Regions from separate parts of the Mesorhizobium sp. Root695 genome, predicted to be linked through region 2. Evidence: predicted binding sites of a transcription regulator. Region 2 holds the regulator's gene; each other region holds the start of a gene.
The links. Region 2 encodes LexA, which represses DNA repair genes until DNA is damaged. Its sites were predicted from a motif close to TGTTCNNNNTGTGTTCNG; they were not measured.
Positions count from the first base shown of each region.

Region 1: a site for LexA is predicted at 1,873-1,890, ahead of ASD99_RS25970 (helicase-related protein). Genes of this name have one in related genera too.
Region 3: a site for LexA is predicted at 2,262-2,279, ahead of recA (recombinase RecA). Genes of this name have one in related genera too.

Region 1 is NZ_LMHO01000042.1:130,434-135,521, forward strand. Features, by position in the region: gene ASD99_RS25960 (acetyl-CoA C-acetyltransferase) at 1-518, shown strand, start outside; gene phbB (acetoacetyl-CoA reductase) at 639-1,364, shown strand; gene ASD99_RS25970 (helicase-related protein) at 2,079-5,088, shown strand, end outside.
Region 2 is NZ_LMHO01000025.1:3,757-8,844, forward strand. Features, by position in the region: gene ASD99_RS22560 (ComEC/Rec2 family competence protein) at 1-1,977, shown strand, start outside; gene lexA (transcriptional repressor LexA) at 1,971-2,708, opposite strand; gene kynU (kynureninase) at 3,155-4,402, opposite strand; gene kynA (tryptophan 2,3-dioxygenase) at 4,479-5,088, opposite strand, start outside.
Region 3 is NZ_LMHO01000045.1:170,165-175,252, forward strand. Features, by position in the region: gene alaS (alanine--tRNA ligase) at 1-812, opposite strand, end outside; gene recA (recombinase RecA) at 1,107-2,204, opposite strand; gene ASD99_RS30015 (carbohydrate kinase family protein) at 2,486-3,430, shown strand; gene ASD99_RS30020 (pseudouridine-5'-phosphate glycosidase) at 3,506-4,423, shown strand; gene ASD99_RS30025 (TfoX/Sxy family protein) at 4,480-4,803, opposite strand; gene ASD99_RS30030 (GFA family protein) at 4,894-5,088, shown strand, end outside.

The DNA of each region.
Region 1 (5,088 bases), on a different contig from region 2:
ACGGCGCCACGATCGACGCCATGACCAAGCTGAAGCCGGCCTTCGACAAGGACGGCACGGTGACCGCCGCCAACGCCTCCGGCATCAATGACGGCGCCGCCGGCGCGTTGCTGATGAGCGAAGCGGAAGCGGTGAGGCGCGGCATCACCCCGCTGGCGCGCATCGTGTCCTGGGCTACCGCCGGCGTCGATCCGCAGATCATGGGCACCGGGCCTATTCCCGCCTCGCGCAAGGCCTTGGAAAAGGCCGGCTGGTCGGTCGGCGATCTCGACCTGGTCGAGGCCAACGAGGCCTTTGCCGCCCAGGCCTGCGCCGTCAACAAGGACATGGGCTGGGATCCCTCGATCGTCAACGTCAATGGCGGCGCCATCGCCATCGGCCACCCGATCGGCGCTTCAGGCGCCCGGGTTTTCAACACGCTGGTCTTCGAAATGCGCCGGCGCGGCGCCAAGAAGGGGCTGGCCACCCTATGCATTGGCGGCGGCATGGGCGTCGCCATGTGCGTGGAAGCGCTCTAAAGAGAAGTGAATAGCGAATAGGGAGTAGCGAATAGGGAAGAATGGCGTCAGCGCAACGGGACATCAATCCCTACCCGCTATTCGCTACTCCCTATTCGCTCCAAAAAGGGAGGAGCGCATATGACCAAGGTAGCAATCGTCACAGGCGGATCGCGCGGTATCGGCGCGGCGATCTCGATCGCGTTGAAGACCGTCGGCTATTCGGTTGCCGCGAACTATGCCGGCAATGACGAAGCGGCGGCGAAATTCAACGCCGAGACCGGCATTCCGGTCTACAAATGGTCGGTGGCCGACTATGATGCCTGCGCCGCCGGCATCAGCCAAGTCGAGGCCGATCTCGGCCCGGTCTCGGTGCTGGTCAACAATGCCGGCATCACCCGTGACGCCATGTTCCACAAGATCACCCGCGAGCAGTGGAAAGAGGTCATCGACACCAACCTGTCCGGCGTCTTCAACATGACGCATCCGCTGTGGAGCGGCATGCGCGACCGCAAGTTCGGCCGCGTCATCACCATCTCCTCGATCAACGGCCAGAAAGGCCAGGCCGGCCAGGTCAACTATTCCGCCGCCAAGGCCGGCGACATCGGTTTCAGCAAAGCTCTCGCTCAGGAGGGGGCTCGCGCCGGCATCACCGTCAACGTCATCTGCCCCGGCTACATCGCCACCGAGATGGTCAAGGCAATCGACGAGAAGGTGCTCAACGAGCGCATCATTCCGCAGATCCCTGTCGGCCGGCTCGGCGAACCCGAAGAAATCGCGCGCTGCGTCGTCTTCCTCGCATCCGAAGATGCCGGCTTCATCACCGGCTCGACCATCACAGCCAATGGCGGCCAATACTTCGCCTGACGACGCGGCGGCGTAGGCGGAGAGATCGACGGGCCGGCACACCCGGCCCGTCTTTCGTTGCCGGTCAGTCTTTTCGACGTGACCCAATCCGGCACGCAGAGGTTAACAGCCACCCGCTGCCCTGTGCGAAAGCTACTTCGTAACCTGTGGATTCTAGGTGGATAAGCTGTTCACAACACAAGATATTGGGGTGAACAAACCAAGAAAATTCTGACATCGCTGATTCGTCGCCGATTCGTTCCGGCTTTGAGCGGAACGTTAACGGCGACAGCCGGAATCGCCTGCCAATTCCTTAACGCGGGTTAAGAAAGGTCAACAATTTCATAATCTTGGCTGAGGCACGCCAAGCCACTAGATCGTTCATCGGCAAAGATTAACGGCAAGGCCCTCTTAGCATGAAACGGGCCAGTTCAGCGATTCAGCATGTGGTGAGACCCGCGGTCGCAAAATCCACATGTAGCCGTGAACAAAAGCTGAATCTGCAGGAGTCACTGATTCGTCGCTGATTCGTTCCAGACTCGTTCTATCTGTTAATTCGCAGCCGGTTGAGAGCTTGACAAAACCACCTTCTGGCCGTCAGCGGAACATTCCGCTTTCGCTTCGCGCCCGAAATCCCTATGTGTCGCCTGTCATACGCGCCACTTTGAGGCACGCTCCCGACAACCAGAGGCCAGAAGCCTTATTTCCAGGTCCCAGAAGCCTTATTCTAGGTTAATGAACATCCAGCCCAAACACACCGAGCCGCTGATCCTGTCGGGCCGCGACGTGACCGCCGTGCTGGGGCCGACCAACACCGGCAAGACTCATCTCGCCATCGAACGCATGGTGGCTCACGAGAGCGGCATCATCGGCCTGCCGCTCAGGTTGCTGGCACGTGAGGTCTACGCCCGCGTCTGCGAAAAGGTCGGCGCCCACAAGGTCGCGTTGGTCACCGGCGAGGAAAAGATCCAGCCTGCCGGCGCCAAATATTCGGTCTGCACCGTCGAGGCCATGCCGCGCGAGACCGACGCCGCCTTCGTCGCCATCGACGAGGTGCAGCTCGCCGGCGACCTCGAGCGCGGCCACATCTTCACGGACCGCATCCTGCATCTGCGCGGCCGCCAGGAAACGTTGCTGCTGGGTGCGGCCACCATGCACGGCATCCTGCAGCGCCTGCTGAGGGGTGTCTCGGTGGTGACGCGGCCGAGGCTGTCGCATCTTGCCTATGCCGGCTCCAAGAAGCTGACCCGCCTGCCGCGACGCACGGCAATCGTCGCCTTCTCCGCCGACGAGGTCTACGCAATCGCCGAACTCATCCGCCGCCAGCAAGGCGGTGCCGCCGTCGTGCTCGGCGCGCTCTCGCCGCGCACCCGCAACGCCCAGGTGGCGCTGTTCCAGTCCGGCGATGTCGACTATCTCATAGCCACCGACGCCATCGGCATGGGCCTCAACCTCGATCTCGACCACGTCGCCTTCGCCCAGAACCGCAAGTTCGATGGCTTCCAGTACCGCAACCTGACGGCGGCCGAGCTTGGCCAGATCGCCGGCCGCGCCGGCCGACATCTGCGCGACGGCACCTTCGGCGTCACCGGCCAGGTCGACCCGCTGGACGAGGAGCTGATCAAGAAGATCGAAAGCCATGATTTCGATCCGGTGAAGGTGCTGCAGTGGCGCACCGCGCATTTCGACTTTGCCAGCCTCGACGCTCTGAAGCGCTCGATCGAGACCAACGCCCCGGTCGAGGGACTGACGCGGGCATTGCCTGCCGTCGACGCACAGGCGCTCGAGCATCTGTCGCGCGACGAGGACATCCGTGCACTCGCCACCAATGCCAAGCGCGTGGCGCTGTTGTGGGAAGCCTGCGCGCTGCCCGACTACCGCAAGATCGCGCCGGCCCAGCATGCCGACCTCATTGCCTCGATCTACACGGACCTCGCACGCCACGGCCATGTCGACGAGAATTACATGGCCGAGCAGGTGCGCCGCGCCGACACCACCGAGGGCGATATCGACACGCTGTCGCATCGCATTGCCCAGATCCGCACCTGGACATTCGTGTCGAACCGGCCCGGTTGGCTGGCCGATCAGGCACACTGGCAGGAAAAGACGCGCGAAATCGAAGACAGATTGTCGGATGCGCTGCATGAGCGGTTGACGAAACGCTTCGTAGACCGCAGGACTTCCGTCCTCATGCGGCGCCTTAGAGAAAATACCATGCCTGAAGCCGAAATTAGTCCTACCGGAACCGTCCTTGTCGAAGGCCACCATGTCGGCGAGTTGCAAGGGTTCCGCTTCACCGCCGACCAGACCGCCGGCGGCGAAGACGCCAAGGCGGTGCGCACCGCCGCCCAGAAGGCGCTGGCCGCCGAGTTCGAGGCGCGTGCCGAACGTTTCGGCGCCTCGGCCAATGGCGACATCGCGCTTGGCTCGGACGGCACGCTGCGCTGGATCGGCGCGCCGATCGGTACACTGGTATCAGGCGAAGACGCGCTGAAGCCGCGCCTGGTGCTGCTGGCCGACGAGCAACTGACCGGCCCGGCGCGCGACAAGGTCGCCGCGCGTGCCGAGCGTTTCGTCAATTTCCAGATCGAGTCGCTGCTGAAGCCGCTGGTCGACCTCAGGAATGCCGACCAGATTTCCGGCATCGGCCGTGGCATCGCCTTCCAGCTGGTCGAGAATTTCGGTCTCATAAACCGCCGCGACATCGCCGAGGAGATGAAGTCGCTCGACCAGGAAGGCCGCGCCGCACTCCGCCGGCTCGGCGTGCGCTTCGGCGCCTACCATGTCTTCGTGCCGGCGCTGATCAAGCCGGCGCCTGCCGGACTGGTGACGCTTCTGTGGGCGCTGAAGAATGACGGCAAGGACAAGCCAGGTTTTGGCGACGTGGTCCATGCGCTCGCCTCCGGCCGGACTTCGGTGGTCATCGACCCGGCCTTCGACAAGACCTTCTACAAGCTCGCCGGCTACCGCAATCTCGGCCGCCGCGCCGTGCGCATCGACATCCTTGAACGGCTGGCCGACCTGATCCGCCCGGCGACCAACTGGAAGCCCGGCCTCGGCCAGCGCCCGGACGGCGCCTATGACGGCCAGTCCTTCATGGTGACGCCGCCGATGATGTCGATCCTCGGCGCCACTGCGGACGACATGGAAGAGATCCTCAAAGGTCTCGGCTACCGTGCCGAGCCGAAGTCGGCCGTCGAGGTCAAGGCGCGGCTCGAAGCACAGGACAATGCCGCGCGCGAAGCAGCGGTGGCGAAGCTTGCGGCGGAAGAGGCTGCACGAGCCGAGCAGGCCAAAGCGGTCGAAGCCGCGACCACGGATGCCGCAGCAGAGGCATCAGTCGAAGGGTCGGAGCCGGCATCGGACAGAGTGGCCCTTTCGGAAGCGGCGGTCGAAATCCCCGCCGATATCATCGCGGACGCCGCGGCGGAATCTGCTGTGCCTGCAGTCGAACAGGCGGACGCTCCGATCGAAACCGCTCAGGACGAAGCGCCGGTAGCCGAGGCTGCGGCCGAAGCCGCAGAACCGGCACTGGTTGAACCGCAGGCAGAGGCTGAAGCCGCGGCGGCAGAGGAAGCCGCACCGGCCGAGCTGGTGTCGGATGCCGCGCCCGCAACGGACGCCGCGCCGGAAGAGCCTGCAGCGGTGGCTGAAGCAGCTGCCGGCGAACCCGCTCCGGAAGCCGAAACGCCAAAACCCATCCTGTTGTGGCGCCAGGGTCGTTTCGAACAGCGCCCGCGCAACC
Region 2 (5,088 bases):
TGGCGGGCAGGCACACAGATGCTGGGTTCGGAAATCTCGACGCAGGTGACCGGCCGGGTTGTCTCGCTCGACCGGATGGAGACCGGTCGCGTCCGGCTGACCATCGACGTGACGTCGACCGCAAGGCCGAAATTGCGCTATGCGCCCGAGCGGGTGCGGCTTTCGGCACGAAAGATCCCGGCAGACACAACCGCCGGGTCCCTGATCACGGGATATGCCAAGCTGTTGCCGCCGACGGGTCCGGTGCGGCCGGACAGCTACGACTTCTCCTTCGACAGTTATTTCGCAGGCATCGGCGGCAGCGGGTTCTTTCTCGGCAATCCAAAGCTTGTCGTCACTGATGACGGCGACATGCCGCTGTCGGCCCGCCTTTCCTCTCGCGTGGAAAATGCCCGTGAAGCGATTGCCGATCATATCAGGGCCAGCGTCGGTGGCGCCGAAGGCGAGATCGCCGCTGCGCTGATCGTCGGGGTGCGCGCCGGCATTCCCGATGAAATCAATGAAGCGATGCGGCGTACCGGCATCTACCACATTATCTCCATCTCCGGGCTGCACATGGCGCTGGTCGCCGGCACCATCATGGGTTTGCTGCGCGGTGCCTTCGCCCTGTTCCCGGACTTTTCCGCGCGCCGTCCGGTCAAGAAATATGCCGCCGCCGCGGCATTGCTTTCGATCGCCGCCTATCTCATCATCTCAGGCGTCGTGGTTGCCGCCGAGCGCAGCTTCATCATGCTGGCAGTGATGCTGATTGCCGTGCTGTTCGATCGGGCAGCACTCACCATGCGCAATCTGGCGATCTCGGCGATCGCCGTCATCGTGGTGTCGCCGCATGAAGTGGTCGGCCCAAGTTTTCAGATGTCGTTCGCGGCGACTGCCGCGCTGGTCGGCGCCTATGCCGGCTGGTCGGATCATCGCGCGGGGAAAACCAGACCGCCTCCGCCAAAGCGATCCTTACCTGGCTTCCTGACGCGAAAGTTCCTGCTGGCGGCGGGTGGCCTTGCCATGACCTCGATCATCGCCGGCAGCGCCACTGCGCTGTTTGCCATCTGGCATTTTCAGCGCGTGTCGCCGCTCAGCCTGTTTGCCAATCTGGCCATCATGCCGATTGTCTCGGTCGTTATGCTGCTTGCCGTGATCAGCGCACTGACGATGCCCTTTGGCGCCGATGGACCTTTTTTGTATCTGATGGGCGAGGGCCTGACGGCGATGGTCACCATATCGGCGTGGATCTCCGAGCGTTCGCCTGTCGATGGGGTCGGATTGATTTCGCAGCAGTCTGTCCTGCTGGTGGCGATTGCCCTGGTCATCGCGACGATGGCGACGACACGGCTGCGGCTCGCGGCTCTTCCCTTTGCGCTTGCCGGCCTGCTGACCGTCTCGGATGCGCGCACGCCCGACGTGCTGATCTCGGAGGACGCCCGACTGGTTGCGTTGCCGATCGGCGGCGGCGAGCTCGCCGTCAGCCGCGCACGGCCGAACGAATTCACCGTCGACAACTGGAAACGCGCACTGACATCCGAAACCATCGTCGTGCCGGAGGTGTTCGACAAGGGCGATGGGCAATTCGAGATCGCGGATGCCCCGGAACTGCCGCCGGGATCGCCGTTCTATTGCACCTCGGGCGTCTGTCTGGCCAGGCACACGTCCGGTGCGATCATTGCCTATGTCGAAGACCGAAAAGACACCTGGAAAGCCTGCGGCTTTGCCGAGCTGATCGTTGTCAATGACGCCACGGCCTATGACGCCTGTCACAATCCGCTGGTTCTCGTCATCACCAAGCGACAACTGGCTCGCAAAGGCAGCGCTGCCATCTTCTTCGATCGCCAGTCGGCGACCACGCCGGCAACCGTCAGCTTCGCGGTGGACAGGCCTTACCGGCCCTGGCATGTACAACGCAAATTCTCACGCGAGGCGAGGGGACTGCCGCCCTTCAAGGGACCAGAGAAGCCAGTGGTTAAACCGCAGCCACCTCAGTAGCGGCGGATCAGGCCGACGAGCTTGCCTTGCACCTTGACCCTGTCCGGGCCGAAAATACGGGTTTCATAGGCTGGATTGGCGGCTTCGAGAGCAATCGAGGCGCCCTTGCGGCGGAACCGCTTCAGCGTCGCTTCCTCTTCATCCACCAGCGCCACGATGATTTCGCCGGGGCTCGCCGTATTGGCATTGCGGATTATGACGGTATCGCCGTCGAAGATGCCGGCATCGATCATCGAGTCGCCCTTGACCTCAAGGGCATAGTGCTCGCCGCCCATGATCATGTCCGGCGGCACAGAAATCGAATGCGTCTGATGCTGGATGGCATCGATCGGCACACCTGCCGCGATGCGGCCCATCACCGGGATCGAAATGGCGGAGACCACGTCGTCGTCATTGCCGGCCGAAGACATCCGCGAAGGCGCCGGCTTGAGCTGCCGGCCAAGGCCGCCTTGACCAAGACTGCCCTGGATAATGCTTGGCGAGAACTTTTTTGCCGCGTTGAGGCCGGGCGCGATCGAATCCGGCAGCCGCAACACTTCCAGCGCGCGTGCCCGGTTGGGCAGCCGCCGAATGAAGCCGCGCTCCTCTAGAGCTGTGATTAGCCGGTGAATCCCGGATTTGGAGGCAAGATTGAGCGCCTCCTTCATCTCGTCGAAGGATGGCGGAATGCCGCTTTCCTTCAGGCGTTCATGGATGAACATCAGCAGTTCGTGTTGCTTGCGCGTCAGCATGGCGGCCCCCAAGGTACCGGAAATCAGAATCAGAAAAACAAACCCAGAACAAACACTATCTGTTCCAGTTGTGTTCCGCAACTGTTTAAAGTTTAATGAATTTGTTAAGATGGCGGAAATTTTTCGGTGTTGGAAAACGGGCCTCGTTGACGACTGTCTGCCGTCACGTTGCGCTTTCTGGCATTGAAATTGTTATGGTTAATGGCCTGTGGTCCATGCCGAGCTCAGTGTTGGCATGAGCTGTCGATAGGCCCCTCGAATGTGGGTATTTCAGCTTTTCGGGCGTTCGTTCGCAGTGAACGAAACGAAGCCAAAATGCCAACCTTGGTTAATTATCGCGGCTGGCGCTGGCCCCCAGCAATGAACGCATTTGCGAGCTGGAAATTCGTCCCTCGGTCATATGACTTGGGGAGAGCCGGCGACGACAGATCGTCGAAAGGGCTGCGTCAGGTGACAGCCTCCTTGACGGCGAAACGCTGGTCCTTCCATGCACCCGTGCGCAGAATGTCTTCCAGCACCTCGACCGCCAGCCACACATCCTTGTAGCCGACATAGAGCGGTGTGAAGCCGAAACGGATGGTCGATGGCGCGCGGAAATCACCGATCACCCCACGCTCGATCAGCGCCCGCATGATTTGATAGCCGTGATCGTTATGGAACGACACTTGGCTGCCGCGCTTGGTCGCGTCGCGGGTGCTCTCCAGCGTGAGACCATAGGCGCCGCACTTCTCTTCGACGAGCTGGATGAACAGTTCGGTCAGCGCGACGCTCTTCTTTCGCAATGCCGCCATGTCGACGTCGTTCCAGATGGCAAGCGCGCCTTTGAGCGCCCGCATCGACAGGACCGGCTGCGTGCCGCACAGAAAGCGGCGGATGCCGGTGCCGGCAACATAACCCTGTTCGAAGGCAAAGGGCCGCGCATGCCCCCACCAGCCACTGAGCGGCTGGCTGATATCGCCGTGGTGGCGCTTTGCGGCATAGATGAAGGCAGGCGCGCCCGGACCGCCGTTGAGGTACTTGTAGGTGCAGCCGATGGCGAAATCGGCATTTGCATGGTCGAGTTCGACCGGCAGAGCGCCCGCGGTGTGGCAGAGATCCCAGACGATCAGCGCTCCGGCCGCATGAGCCTTGCGCGTCAGCGCCGCCATGTCGCGCAGTTCACCCGATTTGTAATTGACGTGGTTGACCACCACCACCGCGACGCTTTCGTCGATCAGCTCTTCGATGGTTGGCGCGTCGACGCCAGCGAGGCGCAGCACGACGCCATCCCGGGTCGAGGCCACGCCTTCGGCGATGTACAGGTCGGTGGGAAAACTATCACCCTCGGCGACGATGGCCAACCGGCCGGGCCGCATCTCCAGCGCCGCATGCAGCACCTTGTAGATGTTGGCCGACGTCGTGTCGCAGACGACGGTCTGGCCGGCCGCGGCTCCGATCAGGCGTCCGATCTGGTCGCCGAGTTCGATCGGCATGTCGAACCATCCGGCTGTGTTCCAGGCTCGGATGAGATCCTGGGCCCATTCCTGGGTCGCCGCCTGCTGCAGCTCGCCAAGAGCGGCATGCGACGCTGCCCCCAGTGAATTGCCGTCGAGATAGATCACCCCCTCTGGCAAAATGAAACGATCGCGCATGGCACGCAGCGGATCCGTGGCATCCATCGCTTCGATTGCAGCCAGATCAGGAATTCCACCCATGGTCAGTCAGTCCTCTGTTGTTCGCGAAGGGTTTTCCGCCACAGACGCGTCCCCTCGGTGTGCCTGAATTTCGATGTCAGAGCCTTGTGCGGACCGTCCACAGCTCCGGGAACAGCACGACCTCGAGCATCTTCTTCAGATACGAAGCACCCGACGTGCCGCCGGTGCCGCGCTTCAGGCCGATGATGCGCTCGACCGTGGTAACGTGATTGAAGCGCCAGCGGCGGAAATAATCCTCGAAGTCGACCAGCTTCTCGGCCAGTTCGTAGAACATCCAGTAGCGCTGCGGATCGCGGTAGATGGTCTGCCAGGCGACCAGGACCTCTTCATCTTCGGTTCGCGTCTCACGCCAGTCCGTGCGCCTGGCATCGGCGCCGATGTCGAACCCGTTGCGCGCCAGAAGCAGCAGTGCCTCGTCATAGAGCGAAGGCTCGGCCAGGATCGCCTCCAGCTTCCCGCTGAGGTCCGGCCGGTGCTTATGCGGCCCGAGCATGGCCAGGTTGCGGTTGCCGGCCATGAATTCGATGGCGCGATACTGCCAGGACTGAAAACCCGAGGACTGGCCGAGCGCATCGCGGAACTCGGTGTACTCGCTGGGCGTCATCGTCCGCAGCACGTCCCAGGCATTGTTCAGTTGCTCGAAGATGCGCGCGACGCGCGACAGCATCTTGAAGCTCGGCTCGAGC
Region 3 (5,088 bases), on a different contig from region 2:
GCAACCGTCTCCTTGTCGGGACCATGCCCGATGGCGGACGAGGCGGCGTCGATCAGATGACGGAACAGATCGGTTTCGAAGACGCTTTCCACCCCTTGCAGGATGGACGCCATACGCTCCAGGCCCATGCCGGTGTCGATCGACGGGCGCGGCAGGTCGATGCGCTCGTCCTTCGTCACCTGTTCATACTGCATGAACACCAGGTTCCAGAATTCGAGGAAACGGTCGCCGTCCTCTTCCGGGCTGCCGGGAGGGCCGCCCCAGATGTGTTCGCCGCGGTCGATGAAGATCTCCGAGCACGGCCCGCAAGGTCCGGTGTCGCCCATCGCCCAGAAATTGTCCGAGGTCGCGATGCGAATGATGCGGTCGTCGGAAAAGCCGGCGATCTTCTTCCAGAAGCCGGCAGCCTCGTCGTCCGTGTGATAGACGGTGACCAGCAACTTGTCCTTGTTCAGCCCGAATTCCTTGGTGATCAGGTTCCAGGCAAGCTCGATGGCGCGCTCCTTGAAATAGTCGCCAAAGGAGAAATTGCCGAGCATCTCGAAGAAGGTCAGGTGGCGCGCTGTGTAGCCGACATTGTCGAGGTCGTTGTGCTTGCCGCCGGCGCGAACGCTCTTCTGGGCGGTCGAGGCACGCGAATAGGGCCGCTTCTCAAGGCCGGTGAAGACGTTCTTGAACTGCACCATGCCGGCGTTGGTAAACATCAGCGTCGGATCGTTGCGCGGCACCAGCGGGCTCGACGCGACGATCTCGTGACCCTCCTTGCGGAAGTAGTCGAGAAATGTCGACCGGATTTCGTTCACGCCACTCATGAATGATGCCTTTTCGGAAGAGCCGCCGGCGAACCGGCGGAAATGGGCTCTGCGTTTTAGAAGATAGGACTTGGCCTTTTAGCCGCCGCGCTTCACCCTGTCCAGAAACACGGAAGTGGTCCAATCCGCAGCCTTTGCCAGCTGTTCGAACCGGCCTCGTTTCGCCGCCAAAACGCAAAACCGCCGGCCCAGGGCCGGCGGTTTCAAAACGCAATAACGCGGAACTCGATTACATAAGCCCGAGATAATAGAATGCGATTATGGCCGAACTCCGGCCGACATCGCGCGAGGCTGTCACATCGCGCCGGATTCCTCCTCGAACCCGTCGTCGCCACCTTCAGAACCACCATTCTCAAGGAACTTCTCGGCGATCAGCCCGGCATTCTGCCTGAGCGCCAGTTCGATCTCGCGCGCGGTGTCGGGGTTGTCGCGCAGGAACAGCTTGGCATTCTCGCGGCCCTGGCCGAGACGCTGCGAATTGTAGGAGAACCAGGCGCCCGACTTCTCGACCACGCCGGCCTTGACGCCAAGATCGACCAGTTCGCCAGTCTTGGACACGCCTTCACCATACATGATGTCGAACTCGACCACCTTGAAGGGCGGCGCCAGCTTGTTCTTGACCACCTTGACGCGGGTCTGGTTGCCGACGACCTCGTCGCGGTCCTTGACCGAGCCGATGCGGCGGATATCGAGGCGCACCGAAGCGTAGAATTTCAGCGCGTTGCCGCCGGTGGTGGTTTCGGGCGAACCGAACATGACGCCGATCTTCATGCGGATCTGGTTGATGAAGATGACCATGGTGTTGGAACGCGAGATCGAAGCGGTCAGCTTGCGCAGCGCCTGGCTCATCAGCCGGGCCTGCAGGCCGGGCAGTGAATCGCCCATCTCGCCTTCGATTTCGGCGCGTGGCGTCAGTGCCGCCACCGAATCGACCACCAGCACGTCGATGGCGCCGGAGCGCACCAGCGTGTCGCAGATTTCCAGCGCCTGCTCACCGGTGTCGGGCTGCGAGATCAGGAGGTTTTCCAGATCGACGCCAAGCTTGCGGGCATAGACCGGATCAAGCGCGTGCTCGGCATCGACGAAGGCGCAGATGCCGCCCTTCTTCTGGGCTTCGGCCACGGTGTGAAGGGCCAGCGTCGTCTTGCCCGAGCTTTCCGGCCCGTAGATCTCGACGATGCGGCCGCGCGGCAGGCCACCGACGCCAAGCGCGATGTCGAGGCCAAGCGAGCCGGTCGGCACCGTTTCGATCTCGACGACCTGCTCGTTCGCGCCGAGCCGCATGATCGAGCCCTTGCCGAAAGCCCGCTCGATTTGCGACAGCGCCGCATCCAGAGCCTTTGATTTGTCCACCGCTTTGTCCTCTACCAGCCGCAAAGAATTCTGAGCCATGATACATCACCCCTTGGTCGTCAATGAAGGCCGGACAATCCGTAATCCCTGCCAATTTGTACCTTTTTTGTTCTCGTTTGGCAAGAGGGATCAAATATCTGAAAAACAATCACTATCCGGATTTGTTCTTTTTTTGTCTCACGATCTCGCTCCACGATGCATCCCGCATTGGGCAAGACGGCTCGGCTGTTTCGATCTGCCGAATCGCTGCCTTGCATGCGAAGCTTCGCCAAGCAGCCTAGCGCTTGTGCGGCTGGAATAACAAAGGTCATATCGCCGGCATGCTGAAATCCGCGAAAATACTGGCTATAGGCGGCGCCCATATCGACCGGCGCGGCAAGGTGTCCGGCGCTTACGTGCCTGGCGCCTCCAATCCCGGCACGATGCGCGAGGATGTCGGTGGCGGCGTCTTCAACGCGCTGCGCAGTGCCGTGCACCGCGGCGTCTCAGCGTCGCTCATGTCGGTGCGTGGCGGCGATGCCGCTGCCGACACCGTTTCGCGAGCCATCGCCGAGGCAGGCATTGCGGACCTGTCGGCCGTGTTCCTTGACCGCCCCACGCCGAGCTATACGGCGCTGATCGACCGCGAGGGGGAGCTGATCGTCGGCTTTGCCGACATGGCGCTCTATGACCTGGCCTTTCCCAAGCAGATCAGGCGCTCCAAAGTCCGGGAGGTGATCGCTGCCGCCGATGCCGTCTTCTGCGACGCCAACCTGCCGACGGCGGCACTGGAACGGCTGATTCAGCTTGCCGCCGGAAAACCCGTCTTCGCCATTGCCGTTTCGCCGGCCAAGATCGTGCGCTTGAAGCCGGTGCTCGGCAATCTGGCCGTCGTCTTCATGAACCGGCGCGAAGCGGTCGCACTGGCAGCCCTGGACGCCACGACTTCCCCGCAAGACATCGTCGACGGGCTGAGACGCGCGGGGCTCAAGAGCGGCGTGGTGACGGCGGGCGGCGGCCCCATGCTGGGCTTCGATGAGGCCGGCGCCTTCTCGATCCTGCCGCCGCCGCCAAGAAAGGTCGCTGACGTCACCGGCGCCGGCGATGCGCTGGCGGGCGCAACGGTCGCCGCCTTGCTGCGCGGCCTGCCGTTGCGGGTGGCCCTGCGCGAAGGCATTGCCGCGGCGACGCTTGCCATCGAAAGCTCCAACGCCGTTCCCGAATTCACCACGGCAAGCTTCGCGGAAGCGCTGGCTCTTGTGCCGGAAGCGCAGGAAGTGGCATGAGACCGGCAAATTCTTAGTGCCGCAGTGTTGCCAAGCGTCCCGATGGACGCGCCGCACTCCGGATTGGAGATCGAGATGACCCCAGAGACCGCCCGCCCCTTCATCGACATCCACGCGCCGGTGGCGCAAGCCCTGGCCACTGGGCGGCCGGTGGTGGCGCTGGAAAGCACCATCATCACCCATGGCATGCCCTACCCCGACAATGGCGCCATGGCGGCCGATGTCGAAAAGATCATCACCGATGGCGGCGCCGTGCCGGCGACGATCGCCGTCGTCGGCGGCCGCATCAAGATCGGACTTTCGGACGGCGAGCGCGAATCGCTGGCGATGACGGGCGACGCCATGAAGCTGTCGCGCGCCGACCTCGGTTTTGCGGTAGCGCAAGGGCGCACCGGCGGCACCACGGTCGCCGCCACGATGATCGCGGCGCATATGGTCGGCATAAAAGTGTTCGCCACCGGCGGCATTGGAGGCGTGCACAAGGGTGCGGAAAAGAGCTTTGATATTTCCGCCGATCTCGACGAGTTGGCGCGCACGCCGGTCATCGTCGTGTCGGCCGGCGCCAAGGCTATCCTCGACATCGAAAAGACGCTGGAGGTGCTGGAGACGCGCGGCGTGCCGGTGATCGGCCATGGCTGCGAGACGATGCCGGCCTTCTGGTCGCGGCATTCGCCGTTCCGCGCGCCGCTGACCTTGCACGGACCGGAAGAGATCGCGCATTTCTACCAGACGAGGGCAGCGCTGGGGCTCGCCGGCGGCATGCTGATCGCCAATCCGGTGCCTGAGAACCACGAAATTCCCGCTGAAGAGATGGCCTCCTATATCGAAGCCGCGCAGAAGGCCGCCGAGGCGCTCAACGTGACCGGCAAGGCGGTGACGCCCTTCCTGCTGTCGAAAATCCTCGAACTGTCCGGTGGCAGGAGCCTTAAGACCAACATCGCGCTGGTCGAAAACAATGCGCGGCTGGCGGCGAGGATCGCGAAGGCGCTGTAGGGTGCTGCCGCCAAGGTCGGCGGGGGTGCTGTCCCTCGACCGTTCCGAATTGCCCGTCACTTCCCCGCGCGCCGCCCCGCCTCATAGGCCCGGCGCGCCCAGACAGTCATCTCGTCGGGGTCATCGAAAGCGCTGTCGGGAATGCTCCAGTAGGGCATGGAGACCAGCTTGCCGTGACGCGAGCCGGTATAGGTCCACTGCCGGCAACCGGCGGCTTCGAAGTCGGGCGCGCTTTGCTCGTCGGCCTTCAGCATCAATTCACCGCGCAGCACGATGGCGACGATGACACCGTCGAAATAGATGCCCTTGCCGCCGAACAGCTTGCGGATGCTGACTAGGCCAAGGCCTTTGAACAGTTCGGCGATGCGTTCATTGTCCATGCCGCGATCATGTCACCGGCATTTGGCCTTGTCATCGCCGCAACCAAAATCATGCTGACAGGTTGAGAGCCATCCATCGGAGTTTTTGTCATGCCGCTTTTGCTCAAAGGGTCCTGCCGCTGCAATGCCGTGCGTTTCGAGGTGGAGAGCCACACGCCGGCGCCATTCATGCTGTGCTATTGCTCGATCTGCCGCAAACAACAGGGCGGCGGCGGTTTTGCCATCAATCTCGGCGCCGACAGTGAGACGTTGAACATCAGAGGCAAAAGGAGCCTTGGCGTCTAC